DNA from 4 places in the Halopseudomonas sp. SMJS2 genome. Region 2 is predicted to be linked to each of the others. Evidence: predicted binding sites of a transcription regulator. Region 2 holds the regulator's gene; each other region holds the start of a gene.
What was found. Region 2 encodes FliA, which starts transcription of late flagellar genes. Its sites were predicted from a motif close to CTAAAGTTTNNNNNNNNNNNGCCGNTAA; they were not measured.

Region 1 (3,916 bases), 720 kb from region 2:
CTCGCGCTGGCCATCGCCCAGCGGCTGCAGTTGCGCTATCTGTTTTCCGCACCTATCAGCCGCTGGCTGACCCTGCCCGTCAATTGGAATCAGCCGCGGGCAGGGCGCTGAGCTGGCTCAGATCTTGAAGCTGTCCACCAACTGCTTGAGCCTGCCGGCCTGATGGGACAGGGCATCACAATCGCCGAGGGTTTCCTGAAGGTTCGCCACGCCTTGCTGGTTGAGCAGGTTGATCTGGCTGATATCCATGTTCAGCGCTTCGACCACGGTGGTCTGCTCCTCGGTGGCGGCTGCCACCGACTGGTTCATGGCGTCGATCTCGACGATCCGCTCCATCACGGTGCCCAGCCGTTCGCCGGCCTGGTTGGCCACATCGACACTCTCGACGCTGGATGCCTGGCTGGCGTGCATGGTATTCACCGCTTCCTGGGAGCCCTGCTGCAGGGTGGTGATCATGCGGTGAATCTCCTCGGCGGACTCCTGGGTGCGGTGGGCCAGATTACGTACTTCATCGGCCACCACGGCAAACCCGCGACCCGCATCGCCGGCTCGGGCAGCTTCGATTGCGGCGTTGAGTGCCAGCAGGTTGGTCTGCTCGGAAATGCCCTTGATCACATCGAGGATATGGCTAATGTCCTCGGTACTGGTATTCAGGGTCTCGATCTGTTCCCGCGAGGTATTGATGGTATCGGACAGGGCAGTCATCGCCTGAATGGTCCTGGCCATGACTTGCCGCCCATCTTCCGCTTGCTCGCTGGCGTTGCTGGCCTGGTTGGAGGCGTCGGCCGCGTTGCGGGCAATTTCCTGAGCGGCGGCGCCCAGCTCGTTGATGGCTGCGGCCACGCTTTCGGTGCGAGCGCTCTGTTCGTTGGAGCCGGCAATGGACGAGTTGGACGCGTTCATTACCCGCACCGCCAGGTCATGCACCTGACCTGTAGCAGAGGCCACTTCGCTGATGGAGGCATGGATGCGTTCGACGAACTGATTGAACGAGGCGCTCAGCTCACCGAATTCGTCGCGGCTTTCGACCGCCAGCCGGCGGGTCAGATCACCTTCACCGTCGGCGATATCCGCCATCGCCCGGCCCATGTTCTGCAGCGGACGCATCAGTATTTTGATCAGCAGGCTCAGCAGCATGGCAATGGCGGCTACCGCGACCAGCATGGCGATGATCGCCGAGGTGCGGAACTGCGCCAGCGGGGCGTAGGCCTGGTCCCGATCGATGGACAGGCCGATATACCAGTTCACCGAGGGCAGGCCGCTGATCGGCGTAAAGGACAGCATGCGCTCCTGACCATCCAGCTGTACTTGCTGCAGCTCCCGCTCCATACGCAACTCGCTCGCGCTGTAGATCTCCTTGAGGTGCTTCATCAAGTGGGACTGTTCGGGAGAGACCAGGATCTGACCGCTATCACTGACCAGGAACGCATGGCCCAGACCACCGAAGTCCACCGAATTGATGATGCCGACGAGGGTGTCCAAGCTGAGGTCAGCGCCGACCACGCCAGCGAGTTGACCATGACGCGTGACCGGTGTGGCCATGGTCAATACCAATCCATTGGTGACCTGATCGAGATAAGGTTTGGTCAGGATGCTGCCGTTGGCCTTCACCGCATCGGTATACCACGGCCGGGTGCGGGCATCGAAGTCGTCGGGCAGCTCCACAGGCGGATGCTGGATGAGGCTGCCATCGGCACTGCCAAGGTAAGTGAGTAGGTACTGCGAACTGAAGGTCGGTTGGCCAACCAGCTCAGCCCGGGTAGTTTCCAGCGGGTGGTTGGCGATGTTCTCGGCCAGGTTCTCCATTAACAACAGGCGGCCGCTGAGCCAGTTCTCTACGCTGCTGGCGGTGAGCTTTCCGGCTTGGTCGATGGAGAATTCCAGATTGTTACCAATGCTGTTGCGTTGCAGATAATCGTTGTACAGCGCGAATAGAGAGAACGCCAGAATGACGATGCCGCAGCCGGCAAGCAGGATTTTATGACTGAATTTGAGGTTCATGGCCGCCTGTACCTTGGAAAACGGAAAGCCGGGCCAGAAGGTGCCCGGTCGGTTACGTCAAGGTCGTATCGGCAGCGAGACAGGGAGCTTGAGGGCGAAAGACGCCCGCCCAGCGGGCAGGCGTCAGCCATTGGTCACACCAGTTCGATGGCTACCGCAGTCGCTTCACCGCCACCGATGCACAACGAGGCCACGCCACGCTGGCCGCCGGTCTGTTGCAGGGCGTTGATCAGCGTCACGATCAGCCGCGAGCCGGTGGAGCCCACCGGGTGACCCTGGGCGCAGGCGCCGCCAAAGATGTTGACCTTGCTGTGATCCAGCCCGTGTTCGCGCATGGCCAGCATGGTGACCATGGCGAAGGCTTCGTTGATCTCGAACAGATCGACATCATCCTTGCTCCAGCCGATCTTGTTGAACAGGTTGGTCATGGCACCGACCGGGGCGAGGGTGAACTCGCTCGGGTCCTGGCTCTGGGTGGCGTGGCCGACGATCCGGGCCAGCGGCTGGAGGCCGCGACGCTTGGCTTCGGACTCGGTCATCAGCAGCAGGGCACTGGCACCATCGGAGATCGAGCTGGCGTTGGCAGCGGTGATGGTGCCGTCCTTGGCGAAGGCCGGACGCAGGCCGGGAATCTTCTCGATATTGGCGTTGTGCGGCTGTTCATCATCCTTGACTACCACGTCGCCCTTGCGCGAGGCCACGGTCACCGGAATGATTTCGCTGTTCAGGGCGCCACTGTCAATGGCCTTCTTGGCCCGGGTCAGGGACTCGATGGCGTAGGCATCCATATCTTCGCGGGTCAGACCGTACTTGGTCGCGGTTTCCTGGGCGAAGGAGCCCATCAGCCGACCGGTCTGCGCATCTTCCAGGCCGTCGAGGAACATGTGGTCCTTGATTTCGCCATGGCCCATGCGCAGCCCGCCGCGCGCTTTCTCGATCACGTAGGGGGCATTGGACATGCTTTCCATACCGCCGGCGAGCATGATCTGATTGGAGCCAGCCTTGAGCATGTCAGTCGCCATCATCACTGCCTTCATGCCTGAACCGCAGAGCTTGTTGATGGTGGTGCAGCCGGTGGCGCTGGGTAGCCCGGCCTTGAGACTGGCCTGGCGGGCGGGACCCTGCTTGAGGCCGGCTGGCAATACGCAACCCATGATCACCTCTTCGACATCCGCCGGGGCGATGCCGGCCCGTGCCACCGCCTCGCGGATGACCAGAGCGCCAAGATCTACCGCCGATACGCTCGACAGGCTTCCCTGAAAACCACCCATGGGCGTACGGACGCCGCTGACAATGACAATGCTTTCGGACATGGTGACTCCTGAAAATATGACTGATTGTTTATTTATGGTCATCAAGCGACTTTATACGCGCTTTAAACCCTTATTGTCGACTGCAAACCTTTGTATGATCGGGATACACAAGAGCCATGGTTGTCCTGCTCCGCTGTCGCTATATTAAATGCAGAACCGCGGGGCAGGCCCCGGCAAGCCAACAACAAGAAAGGTCGCATCATGTTGAATACACGGATTTTACCGCCCACCGAGCAGGCTCACTCCACGCCGTTGCTGATCAAGAACCTGTTGCTGTCGGGGGTGCGTTATGAAGCCTCGCAGGAAATTGTCTATCGGGACATCAGCCGTTACGACTATGCCACCTTCAACCAGCGTATCTGCCGGCTGGCCAATGCGCTGACCCAGGCGGGGGTCAAGGCCGGGGATACCGTGGCGGTACTGGATTGGGACAGCCACCGTTATCTGGAATGCATGTTTGCCATTCCGATGATTGGCGCGGTGCTGCACACCGTGAATGTACGGCTGTCGCCGGAGCAGATCGTGTACACCATGAATCACGCTGACGACATCATGGTGTTGGTCAACAGCGAATTCCTGCCGTTGTACCAGGCCATTGAGCC
Region 2 (3,916 bases):
CCGGTTCGTCCGCTACGCGGCGCCTGGCGCGCATGTGCTGTCCTACCAGGAGATTCCGGACAGCAAGCAGGTCACCATCGTTGCCACCGTCGGACAGAATTGATTACACAGGGTGAGATCAGGCCATGAGAGTCAAACGTTTTTTTGCGGCAGACATGCGCACGGCAATGAAGCTGGTACGGGACGAGATGGGCGCGGATGCGTCCATCATCGCCAACCGGCGCGTAGCGGGTGGTGTCGAACTGACGGCGGCGCTGGATTACGAAGCGCCGCGGCTGACGCCGCCTACGCCTGGCCTGGATCTGGAGCTGAAGAAGACCCAGGAGCGCATTATCAGCGCCCGGGCCAGCCTGGAAGAGGGTGAGCGTCCTGCCGATGGCCCCAGCGTCAACCGTCAATTGTTTGGTGACAGCATGCGCCAGGCTGCCGAGCAGGGCTCGCCGGTCGCCCAGGGGTTGCTGGAGCGCCTGAACAGCGAGCGTGCCGCGCCGGCAGCCGAGGTGACCTCCAAGCCTCCGGCAATAGATGATCTCGACGCCATGCGCTCGGAAATTGCCGGTCTGCGAGGCATGCTCGAATCCCAGCTGGGTGGCCTGGCCTGGGGCCAGGTCAATCAGCATCAGCCGCGCCAGGCCAGCCTGTGGCGCAAGCTGATTCATCTTGGCCTGCCCGCCGAGCTGTGCAAGCAGCTGCTGGCCAAGGTTGCCGACGTGACCGATGTACGCCAGGCCTGGCGCCTGCTGCTGGCCCACCTGGCCCAGGGCCTGCCGGTGATGCGCGAGGAGCTGATCGACCGGGGCGGGGTGATTGCCCTGGTTGGCCCGACCGGCGCCGGCAAAACCACCACTCTGGGCAAGCTGGCGGCACGCTATGTGCTCAAGCACGGCAGCCAGAATGTGGCGCTGGTCACCATGGACACCTACCGTATTGGTGCCCATGAACAGCTGCGTACCCTGGGCCGCATTCTCAACGTACCGGTGCGGGTGGTCGATGAACAGAACAGCCTGAGCGAGGTACTGGAGGAGTTCGGCAACAAGCGACTGGTATTGGTCGATACCGCCGGCCTGCAAGCCCAGGACCCGCAACTGCGTGGCCAACTGAGCGAACTCGCGGCCCAGGGTGCGCGCATCAGCACTCTGCTGGTGCTGGCGGCGACCAGCCAGTATCGGGTGCTTCAGGCCGCCTGGCACAATTATCGCTGCTGTCATCCGGTCGGCTGCATTCTGACCAAGGTCGACGAAGCTGCTACGCTGGGCGAAGCATTGGGGCTGGCCATGGAACAGCGTCTCCCGGTAGCCTATGTGGCCGATGGCCAGCGCATCCCGGATGATTTGTCTCGTGGTGTTGGTCACCAATTGGTCAGTCGCGCGGTTGGTCTGGCCGGTAACGAGATGGCCGAGGACCAGACCATGGCCGATGTGTTTGCCGGTATACTCCACAACCAGTGCGCAAGTTAACGAATTGAGAAAGGCGACAGCACAGATGGGCAATCATCCGGTTCAGGTAATTGCAATCACTGGCGGCAAGGGCGGCGTGGGCAAGACCAATGTGTCGGTCAACCTCGCCCTGGCGCTGGCAGAGCTCGGCCGTCGAGTGGTGTTGATGGACGCAGACCTGGGGCTGGCCAATGTCGATGTACAGCTGGGTCTGCGGCCCAAGGCGACCCTGGCGGACGTTCTGGCCGGCAACTGCGATCTGCGTGAGGTGATGATCAACGGGCCGGGTGGTATTCGTATCGTCCCGGCGGCGTCCGGCGCGGCGGAGATGGTCAACCTGGGGCCGCGTGAACATGCTGGCCTGATCCAAGCCTTCAGCGATATCGGTGATGACATGGATGTCCTGCTGGTCGATACCGCCGCTGGTATCGGCGATTCGGTGGTCAGTTTTGTGCGCGCTGCCCAGGAAGTGATCGTGGTGGTATGCGATGAACCTACTTCGATCACCGACGCCTACGCGCTGATCAAGCTGCTCAACCGCGACCACGGTGTTTCCCGCTTCCGCATCCTGGCGAGCATGGTGCACAGCCCCCAGGAAGGTCACAACGTATTCAACAAACTGCTGCAGGTGACCGACCGCTTCCTGGAAGTGGCGCTGCAGTATGTCGGCGCTGTGCCTTACGACGAGACAGTGCGCAAGGCGGCACAGAAACAGCGCGCCACCTATGAAGCTTTTCCGCGCAGCAAGGCTTCGCTGGCATTTCGCGCCATCGCACGCAACGTGGACGGCTGGCCGTTGCCATCCAGCCCCCGTGGGCACCTGGAATTCTTCGTCGAACGCCTGGTGCAGCGGACCGGAACCGGAACCCCTTCATGAGCGTGGGGGGAGGTGGCGTCAATATGTATGCGCGCACCATGGGCGTGGCCAATGAGCAGGACCGCCTGGTGCAGCAGTTCGCGCCGCTGGTCAAGCGGATTGCCTACCATATGCTGGCGCGCCTGCCAGCCAGCGTGCAGGTGGAAGACCTGATACAGGCCGGCATGCTGGGCCTGCTGGAGGCTGCACGCAAATTCGATCATGGCAAGGGTGCCAGCTTCGAGACCTATGCTGGTATCCGGATCCGTGGCGCCATGCTGGATGATGTGCGCAAGGGTGATTGGGCCCCCCGCTCGGTCCACCGTAACACCCGCCTGGTCAGCAGCGCGATCCGCGCCGTTGAAGCAAAAGTAGGTCGTGACGCTAAAGATCACGAGGTTGCTGCCGAATTGGATATGAGCCTCGAAGATTACTATGCGATTCTCAACGACACGGCCGGCAGTCGGCTGTTCAGCTTCGAAGATCTGCTGGAGGCCGGGGCGCCGGCCGAAGTCGGCTCTGACCATGAAGCCCTCGACGGAGTGGAGGATGAACGTTTTCGCAAGGCGCTGGCCGAGGCGATAGGTCGGTTGCCCGAGCGCGAGCAACTGGTGCTGTCGCTGTATTACGATGAGGAACTGAACCTCAAGGAGATCGGTGCGGTGCTCGGCGTCAGCGAGTCCAGGGTCAGTCAGTTGCACAGCCAATGTGCCGCCCGCCTGCGCGCACGGATGGCCGATTGGCGCGACGATTGATCCGGCTTTCCCAGCGCTTCGCCTGGTCAGTAGCAACAGTTTCGCGAGGCGCACGCAAGTGCGCTTCTTCTGGTTTGTATGGAGGTCGACTTGGACAAGAACATGAAAATTCTCATCGTCGATGATTTTTCGACGATGCGACGCATTATCAAGAATCTGTTGCGGGATCTGGGCTTTACCAATACCGCCGAAGCGGACGATGGCACCACCGCGCTGCCGATGCTGCAGAGCGGCAGTTTCGATTTTCTGGTAACCGACTGGAATATGCCCGGCATGAGCGGTATCGACCTGCTGCGCGCCGTGCGCGCCGACGAGCGCCTGAAACACCTGCCGGTGCTGATGGTGACTGCCGAAGCCAAGCGTGACCAGATCATCGAAGCAGCTCAGGCCGGGGTGAACGGCTATGTGGTCAAACCTTTCACTGCCCAGGCACTGAAGGAAAAGATCGAAAAGGTTTTCGAGCGAATCGAGGCCAGATAGGCACCGGGGGGCGTTATGGCACTGAGCAACAATCCCGGCCAGGCAATCGCTGATGAATTCGAGCATTCCCTGAAAAACAATGCCCGGAAGCTGGTGGACCACCTCGAAGAGGGGGACTACGGCGAGGCAGTACTGGTCATACACGAGATCAATCAGGCCCGCGACCGCAGCCTGTATTACGAAGTCGGTAAGCTGACCCGTGCGCTGCACAACTCGATCATCAATTTTCAGATAGACACGGCCCGCACGCTGGACGGCGATGCCGAAGCGACCGAGGCATCGAAGATTTCCGACGCCTCGGACCGTCTGGACTACGTCGTTCGGCTGACCGACAAGGCCGCCAACCGCACCATGGATCTGGTTGAGAGCAGCGCTCCGGTGGTGTCCGC
Region 3 (3,916 bases), 1.0 Mb from region 2:
CGCGGATCACTTCTGACCTCGGCCGTGAGAGTGTAACCGTCCATCTCCGGCATTTCGATATCCGAAATCAGCATCAACAGCGAATCGCTCACCTGAACGCCGGCATCGGCTTCGGCCTTCAGCCAGTCCAGCGCCTGGCGACCATCGTTCAGCGCAATCACCTCGATGCCCAAAGTCTCCAGGCAGCGGATGACCTGCTTGCGCGCCACCGTCGAGTCATCGACCACCAACACCTTGCGACTGGTGGTGGCCGCCAGCGTCTGTACTTCCTCAGTCTGTGCCTGCTGCGGCACGGTCCGCTCACCGGCGAGCACTTCGGCCAGCACCTTCTCCACGTCGATGATTTCCACCATTTGCTCATCGACCCGCGTTACTGCGGTCAGGTAGTGCTCCCGGCCGGCGCCCTTGGGCGGCGCATGCACGTCGGACCAGTTCAGATTGACGATGCGTTCCACGGCTCGCACCAGAAAGCCCTGTACCCGGCTGTTGTACTCGGTGATGATGACAAACGCGGAGGACAGGTCCTCCAGCTCCCGACCACCCGTGGCCTTGCCCAGATCAATGATCGGCAAGGTTCCACCGCGGATATGTGCCACGCCCCGCACCATTGGATTCAGCTTGGGCAACGAGGTCAGCCGGGGGCACTGGAGCACCTCCTTGACCTTGAATACGTTAATGCCGTACAGCTGCCGACCGCCCAGCCGGAAGAGCAGCAGCTCGAGCCGATTCTGTCCGACCAATTGGGTGCGCTTGTCTACCGAATCCATTATGCCAGCCATGAATAGCTCCTCTCAGATACAAACCAGGCATGGTCCTTGCACCACTTTCATCAGCACACATTCGACGCCGGCATTTTGACGGCGTCACTTGAGTCAGGGCTTCGGATTCCATGCAGTTACCGGCATTTCTCATCAAACTGATCGCGGCTATTGCGCTGCTGAGTTCCAGCAGTCTGAATGCCAGTCCGCTTATTGATCAGCTTATCGGCACGACCACCGACTATCTTGAACAGAAAGTTGCCGCACATCTTGCCAGCAGTACCGCCGAGGCGCGTTTCGAGATCACGGTCAGCCGACTCGATCCGCGGCTGCGGCTGCCATTGTGCCCGGCCGACGCGATCCAGGCCAATCTGGAAAGCCCGGAAGTACCAATCGGGCGCGTCACTGTACGCATCAGTTGTGATAGTGAGGTGCAATGGCGGCTGTTCGTGCCGGCGACTGTCGACCTGTTCCAGCCGGTGGTGGTGACTACCCGCCCGCTACCACGCCATGGCGTCATCAGCGCCGGTGATGTCACCCTGCTTGAACGCAACGTCGGCAACCTCAGCGGCAGCTATCTGACACGCCCGGAGCAAGCCATCGGTCTGCGCACCCGGCGTCCGGTTGCCGCTGACAGCGTACTGGGCGCCAACCAGCTGGAGCAGGACGAAACGGTAAAGCGCGGTGACAAGGTGGTGATCAGCGCGGCCAACAGCCGGGTCTCGGTGCGCATGCCGGGCGAGGCGCTGGAAAGCGGCAGTACCGGCAGCCAGATCAGGGTGCGCAATACTCGCTCGGACCGTGTGATTCGGGCCCGCATCATCGGCCCCGGTCAGGTCGAAGTGGCAATGTGATGTGGCATCCCGAATCGACTATACTTGTCGCCATCCAATCAGGCATGCAAACTGTGCAGCAGGTCACACAATTATTTCTCCCAGCCCTAAAGTTTCTGCCGTGGCTGCCGTTACAGCAGAAGGCATTCAGGTTCTGAGGACACACCCATGGTCATAGATTTCAATACCGGCGGCACCAATAACGCCGCCCGCAGCAGCCAGACCGGCGCAGCCAGTGGCAAGCGCGATGTGGCGGCGGAACGCCCGAGCGACGACGCACCGACCGCCGGCAAACCGGCAGCCGCCGACTCCGGGGTCAAGTTGAGCAATCAGGCGCAGCAACTGCAGGCTATCGAAGAACGCCTGCGGGAACTGCCGGAAGTGGACAGCGCACGCGTCGAGCAGATCAAGCAGGCCATCGCCGACGGTAGCTATCAGATAGACAGTACGCGGATCGCCGACAAACTGATCGCTCTCGAGCAGTGATCTGATGGTGGCCGTGCAGCCCAGCGGAGAATGAAGGATGCAGGATCTCAGCGCACTTTTTGCCCAGGCCACACAACATTGCGAGCAGTTCGCCGAATTGCTTGATCAGGAACGCCAGGTTCTGCTCGATCAGGATATGGACGCTCTCGACGCCCTGACCAAGACCAAGACACCGCTGATCGCAGTTCTGGTCGCTGACGAGCAAGCCCTGTCCGCCCAGTGCGAAACACTCAGCAAACCGGCTTCACAAAGCCTGACCGACTTTATCGGCAGCCTGGATAACCCCGCGTTGGCCGCCCAGCACACCGACTTCCTCACTGCTGCCGAACGCTGCCAGAATGCCAACCTGCGCAATGCCAGACTGATTCGCCACAGCCAGCATATCAACTCCCGATTGCTGGACCTGCTGCGCAACCAGGGCGAAGCCAGCCAGAATGTGTACGATCGTCAGGGGAACGCCAGTCGCTCCGCATCCGGGCGCCCGATAAGCCGTGCCTGACAAGGATGTCGCTGGCCTGCCTAGCCAGCCACATTGACTCCATCGCCAGCGAGAAACCGTCGTGTCAATGTTATTCGAACAAGAGGGCAGCCCGCAGCCGCCCCGGGAAGTTACCGCCAGCATCGAAATTCACATTCTGCTGAAGAACCTGCAGCAATTTCACATTCCTCTGAACATCACCTTCGATGGTCGCAGCCAGACCTTCCAGAGCTATATCGTTGATCTGGATACCCAGAACGGGGCCCTGCTCATCGACGAAATGATTCCGCACATCGGTGACAAGTGGGCCAGCCAGGGAGAAAGCTTTCGGATAGATGCCTGGCTGGACGGTGTGCACATGCGCTGGGTGGGAGCTGATGCACAGCGGGTGATGCTCGAGGATGCCCCCGCCTTCAGCGTGCCGCTGCCCCACAGCATGATCTACCATCAACGTCGCGGCGCGTTCCGCGCCACCGTGCAACGCAGTATCGATACCCGGGTGGAGCTGATTCACGCCAAGCATCAACGACGCTTCGAGGGAGAGCTGCTGGACATTTCCGCGACCGGCTGCAAGGCCCGCCTGTTGGGTAATCACGTGCAAGGGCTGCAGCCGGGAGAGCGTTATGAGCTGAGCCGACTGCTGTTACCGGATACCGCCGAGTTCGATATCAATCTGGAGATACGCCACCGCGAATATCACCAGGACAGCGGCACCACGCATGTCGGGCTGCGCTTTCATCAGCCCAGCCCACAGGCCCAACGGCCAATCGACCGCTTCGTACATTATCTGCAACGCGAAGCACGCCGGCTGGAGAAGGAAGACCTGTTCTGAGGTGCTTTCGTTTACCAGCCTAGCCCGGCCGGTGCTCATCATCCTCTTCGGCGACCGGCTGCTCCTGAGGGTCCGTCTCTTCTTGCATCTGATCGATCACCACCTGCTCGTCGACTCGGGGGTCGATGGCCGCGGCCAGCGGTGACGAGGCCAGGTTACCGGCAGCAGGCATGAACTGGATCGGCGCCTCTTCGACGAGATGTTCTCCGGTAACCCGTTCCGGCCGCACGAAGATCACCAGCAGCAAACTGCTACAAGCCATGAAGACGTACAACATCGGCGCGCCGCCAAACTTCATCAGCACGGACCCGAGCAATGGCCCGGCACTGGCACCCAGGCCAAAGGTGACCAACAGCATCGCCGACAGCAGCACGCGCTCCTCCTGCTCAACGTGGTCGTTGGCCAGCGCCACTGCCAGCGGATAGAGCGTGAACGCCAGCAGCCCAAAGATGCCGGTCAGCAATAACAGTAACTGCGGCCAGGCCACCAGAGCAATGAGCAGCGAGACGGTGGTGAGGACGATGGCGTT
Region 4 (3,916 bases), 740 kb from region 2:
GGTGTTCGGTGGTGGGCATGTAGTGTTGCCACTGCTGGAGGCGGAAACGGTGCAACCCGGCTGGGTGGATATCGATACCTTTCTGGCGGGCTATGGCGCAACCCAGGCCGTGCCCGGTCCGCTGTTTACCTTCTCCGCCTTCCTCGGCACGGCGATGGATTTCGGCCCGCCCGGCTGGGTCACTGGGCTGATCTGCCTGCTGGCGATCTTCCTGCCATCGTTTCTGCTGGTGATCGGTGCGCTGCCGTTCTGGGCGCAGCTGCGTCACAGCCCCCGCACCCGGGCGGCGCTGGCGGGTATCAATGCTGCGGTGGTGGGCCTGCTGCTGGCGGCGCTGTATCAGCCGGTGTGGACCAGCGCCATTACTACGCCGCAGAGCTTCGCCCTGGCGCTGGCTGCGCTCGTTGCATTGGTATTCTGGAAACTGCCGCCGTGGCTGGTAGTTCTCGCCACGGCGGTGCTGGGCTGGCTGTCAGCTTGAGATGGCCTGACGGCTCACTCACCGCCTTCCTGCTCGTCGTCTTCTTCTTCCGCTTCTGACGGCTGGTCGATCTGGCTGTCATCCACCAGATTGGCGTCTTCCTTCATCTGCTGCTGCCGGTCGCGCTCGTCTTCGCTGGCCGCATCCGGGCAGTCCAGTGGCAGCATGAAGGTATCGGATACGTCGATCAGACCGATGTGTTCGATGGTACGTCGACCAAGCAGAACCGGGTAGGTCATATCGCTGCGATCGCGCAAGGAGAACTGCTCCTCGTAGACCCGGTTACCAATGCACATGCGCATCTTCACCACCGGCCGATAGTCCTCGCCACCGGCGCCGCGCACGGTCATCTGTCTATATACCGGACGCTCGAAATGCAGGGTGACCTTGTTTCCAGTATCAGCATCCACCACCGGTACGTCGTAACGCACCCACCGCTTGCCCTTGCGGGTGAAGCGTTCCATGTTCACCGCATGCATGGACGAAGTCAGCGCGCCGGAATCCACTTTGACCTTGACGACGGCTTCCTCGGGCAGGATCAGCCCCTTCTCGACCCAGCCGACCACTACTTTGCCGGCGATATCTTCGGTCAGAACGGCCTCTTCCGGCGGGTCGATGGCTTCTTTGGCATCCGCAATCACACCATTGGATACCACGGCTGTGCTCAATAGGGCTGCGAGGGACAAGCTCTTGATAGATAACTGCATAAAATATCCTTTGGGAAACAAACAGATAGACCGGGGCGTAGGCGAAAAGTGCCATCCCTGCCGAACAGCGGCGGCAATTTAGCACGCCGTAGCAACCACCGGAAGCTCCACAATGGCGCGGAGTTGCAGCTGGATCGCCGTACAGAGAGATTCAGCTGACGAATAGTGGCCTATCGACACTGGCCAGCAAGTGAAAAGTACTTCAGTATCCGCCAATCCGACCGATAAAGCAGAAGGTAGTCTGGCTCAGCCAGGCCGCAGTTACCAGAAAACAGATGCCGGAGAGGGAAGAATGGACCTGTTGCGCAGAATAAGAATTAACCAACGGATGTGGCTCATCCTGATTGTCTCGCTCGCCAGCTTGCTGGTGCTTACTTTCATTTCACTCGACCATCTGCGCAAGGAAATCCATTCCGCTCAGATCACCAAAGCCACCCACCTGGTGGAAACCGCACATGGGCTGCTGGCCCATTACCACGCCCGGGAACTCAGTGGCGAACTCACCGGCGAGCAGGCGCGGCAGCAGGCACTCGAAACCCTGCGCGGCTTGCGCTACGACGGCAACGAGTATTTCTGGGTCAATGGCATGGACTATGTCATGCGCATGCACCCCTTCGCACCGGAAACCGAAGGTGTCGACCTCAGCACCCTGGGTCGCGACGGCTCCGTCAGCGTCATCCAGGAGATGGTCAAGCTGGCACGCAACCAGGGTACCGGCTACTACGAATATGACTGGGTCAAACCGGGCGGCACCGTTGGCGAGGGTACGCCGGTCCGCCGCCTGGCCGCGTTCACCCATTTCAAGCCTTGGGATTACATGATCGGCACCGGCATCCTGCTGACCGAAATGGAGAGCCGGTTCCGTACCCAGGTCATCTGGGCGCTGTCGGTGGTAGCGGTGATCCTACTGATCATGATTGCCAGCCTGTATGTCATCGGCCGCAGCATCACCCGGCCGCTGGATCATGTGGTGCGAGCCATGAGTGAGATCGCCGATGGCGACGGTGACCTGACACGCACGCTGGACGCCAGAGGGCAGGATGAGCTGGCCCTGCTGGCCCGGCACTTCAATACCTTCACCGGCAATCTGCGCAAGCTGATTCAGCAACTGGGCGACGGCGCCAACCAGATGATCAGTGCCAGCCAGCAACTGGACCAGATCAGCCATGCCAGTCTCGCTGGCATGACCCGCCAGTCCGAACGCATGGAACTCATGGCCACAGCGGTCAATGAGATTACCTACGGCGTACAGGACGTGGCGCAGAATGCCAACGCCGCCGCGCAGGAAGTGGAGAACGCCAACGAGGGCGCTGATTTCGGCCGGGGGCAGGTGGAGAAGACCATCGCGCAGATTCAGCACCTGTCTACCAGCGTGAATACCGCAGTGGACCACATGGCTACGCTGTCTGCCGATGCCCGGGAGATTGCCACGGTACTGGATGTGATCCGCGCCATTGCTGAGCAGACCAACCTGCTGGCGCTCAACGCCGCCATCGAGGCCGCCCGCGCCGGCGAAATGGGCCGCGGTTTCGCTGTGGTGGCGGATGAGGTGCGCAACCTGGCCCAGCGCACCCAGAAGTCCACCGAGGAAATCCACGGCATGATCACCCGCCTGCAGACCAATACCGAATCGGTGGTCAGCGTGATCAACGAAAGCAGCCGCTATTCCGAGCTCAGCGTCGAGCAGGTCAATGCCGCAGGACAGGCGCTGGAACAGATCGCCACCTCGATGCAGCATCTGGTCAGCCTGAATGCGTCCATTGCCAGCGCAACCACCCAGCAGTCCACCGTGGTGGAAGATGTGAACCGCAACGTGACCGAGGCGGCGGAGCTGGCTCGGGAAACCACCGACGGCGCCCAGCAGACGGCCCAGGCCAGCCAGCATCTGGCGCGCATCGGTCAGCAGATCAGCGGGTTGATCGGGCGCTTCAGAATCTGAGGCAGCGGTGCCTAGTCGCAACGGCGTCCATGGACGCCGGTTTGCGGTGCACCGGCCAGGTATTGACCCGAAACAATTTCATCTGGAACTTTTGACAGCACCAGAACCATGCGGCAGAGTACGCGCCCTCCCTTGCAATTGATCTTTCGAACAGGACGTAACCATGAACGCAGTGGTCGTTGCGGTAGCAGTAATGCTCATCCTGAGCCTGTGCCGTGTACACGTAGTCGTGGCGCTGATTATCGGCGCCGTTACCGGTGGCCTGCTGGGCGGCTTGAGTCTGGATGCCACTCTGCAGGCATTTCAGAATGGCCTAGGTAAAGGTGCCAACGTAGCCCTGAGCTATGCCTTGCTCGGCGCCTTCGCCGTGGCGATCGCCAAATCCGGCACCGCACACGCTTTGGCGGACCGCGCCCTGCTCATGATCAACGGCCAGCGCGAAGGTGGTACCGGGAAACTGCGCATCATTCTCCTGTTCATGCTGCTGGTGGTAGCCCTGGCCTCGCAGAATATCCTGCCGATCCATATCGCCTTCATTCCGCTGCTGGTCCCGCCGCTGCTGTTCGTCATGAACAAGCTGAAACTGGATCGCCGCCTGGTCGCCTGCGTGCTCACCTTCGGCCTGATCACTCCCTATATGTTCCTGCCGGTGGGTTTTGGTGGAATCTTTCTGAACGACATCCTGCTGGCCAATGTCCGGGATGGCGGTCTGGACGTGGCCGGTATCAGTGTCATGCAGGCCATGGCCCTGCCCGCGCTGGGCATGCTGTGCGGTCTGGCCGTAGCTTT

Region 1: the regulator FliA is predicted to act here: its motif matches at 2,067-2,094, upstream of QAO71_RS13715 (methyl-accepting chemotaxis protein).
Region 3: the regulator FliA is predicted to act here: its motif matches at 1,699-1,726, upstream of flgM (flagellar biosynthesis anti-sigma factor FlgM).
Region 4: the regulator FliA is predicted to act here: its motif matches at 1,389-1,416, upstream of QAO71_RS06870 (methyl-accepting chemotaxis protein).

The regions. Positions count from the first base shown of each region.
Region 1 covers NZ_CP123445.1:2,913,793-2,917,708, reverse strand. Annotated here, with positions in the region: gene QAO71_RS13720 (acyltransferase family protein) at 1-111, shown strand, start outside; gene QAO71_RS13715 (methyl-accepting chemotaxis protein) at 118-2,001, opposite strand; gene QAO71_RS13710 (acetyl-CoA C-acyltransferase) at 2,136-3,314, opposite strand; gene QAO71_RS13705 (fatty acid--CoA ligase) at 3,516-3,916, shown strand, end outside.
Region 2 covers NZ_CP123445.1:2,190,853-2,194,768, reverse strand. Annotated here, with positions in the region: gene flhA (flagellar biosynthesis protein FlhA) at 1-103, shown strand, start outside; gene flhF (flagellar biosynthesis protein FlhF) at 126-1,457, shown strand; gene QAO71_RS10265 (MinD/ParA family protein) at 1,483-2,313, shown strand; gene QAO71_RS10260 (RNA polymerase sigma factor FliA) at 2,337-3,047, shown strand; gene QAO71_RS10255 (chemotaxis response regulator CheY) at 3,150-3,527, shown strand; gene QAO71_RS10250 (protein phosphatase CheZ) at 3,543-3,916, shown strand, end outside.
Region 3 covers NZ_CP123445.1:1,177,131-1,181,046, reverse strand. Annotated here, with positions in the region: gene QAO71_RS05650 (chemotaxis protein CheV) at 1-779, opposite strand, end outside; gene flgA (flagellar basal body P-ring formation chaperone FlgA) at 890-1,612, shown strand; gene flgM (flagellar biosynthesis anti-sigma factor FlgM) at 1,760-2,077, shown strand; gene QAO71_RS05635 (flagellar protein FlgN) at 2,115-2,576, shown strand; gene QAO71_RS05630 (flagellar brake protein) at 2,644-3,387, shown strand; gene QAO71_RS05625 (MFS transporter) at 3,407-3,916, opposite strand, start outside.
Region 4 covers NZ_CP123445.1:1,455,482-1,459,397, reverse strand. Annotated here, with positions in the region: gene chrA (chromate efflux transporter) at 1-481, shown strand, start outside; gene QAO71_RS06875 (RimK/LysX family protein) at 496-1,188, opposite strand; gene QAO71_RS06870 (methyl-accepting chemotaxis protein) at 1,517-3,127, shown strand; gene QAO71_RS06865 (Na+/H+ antiporter NhaC family protein) at 3,291-3,916, shown strand, end outside.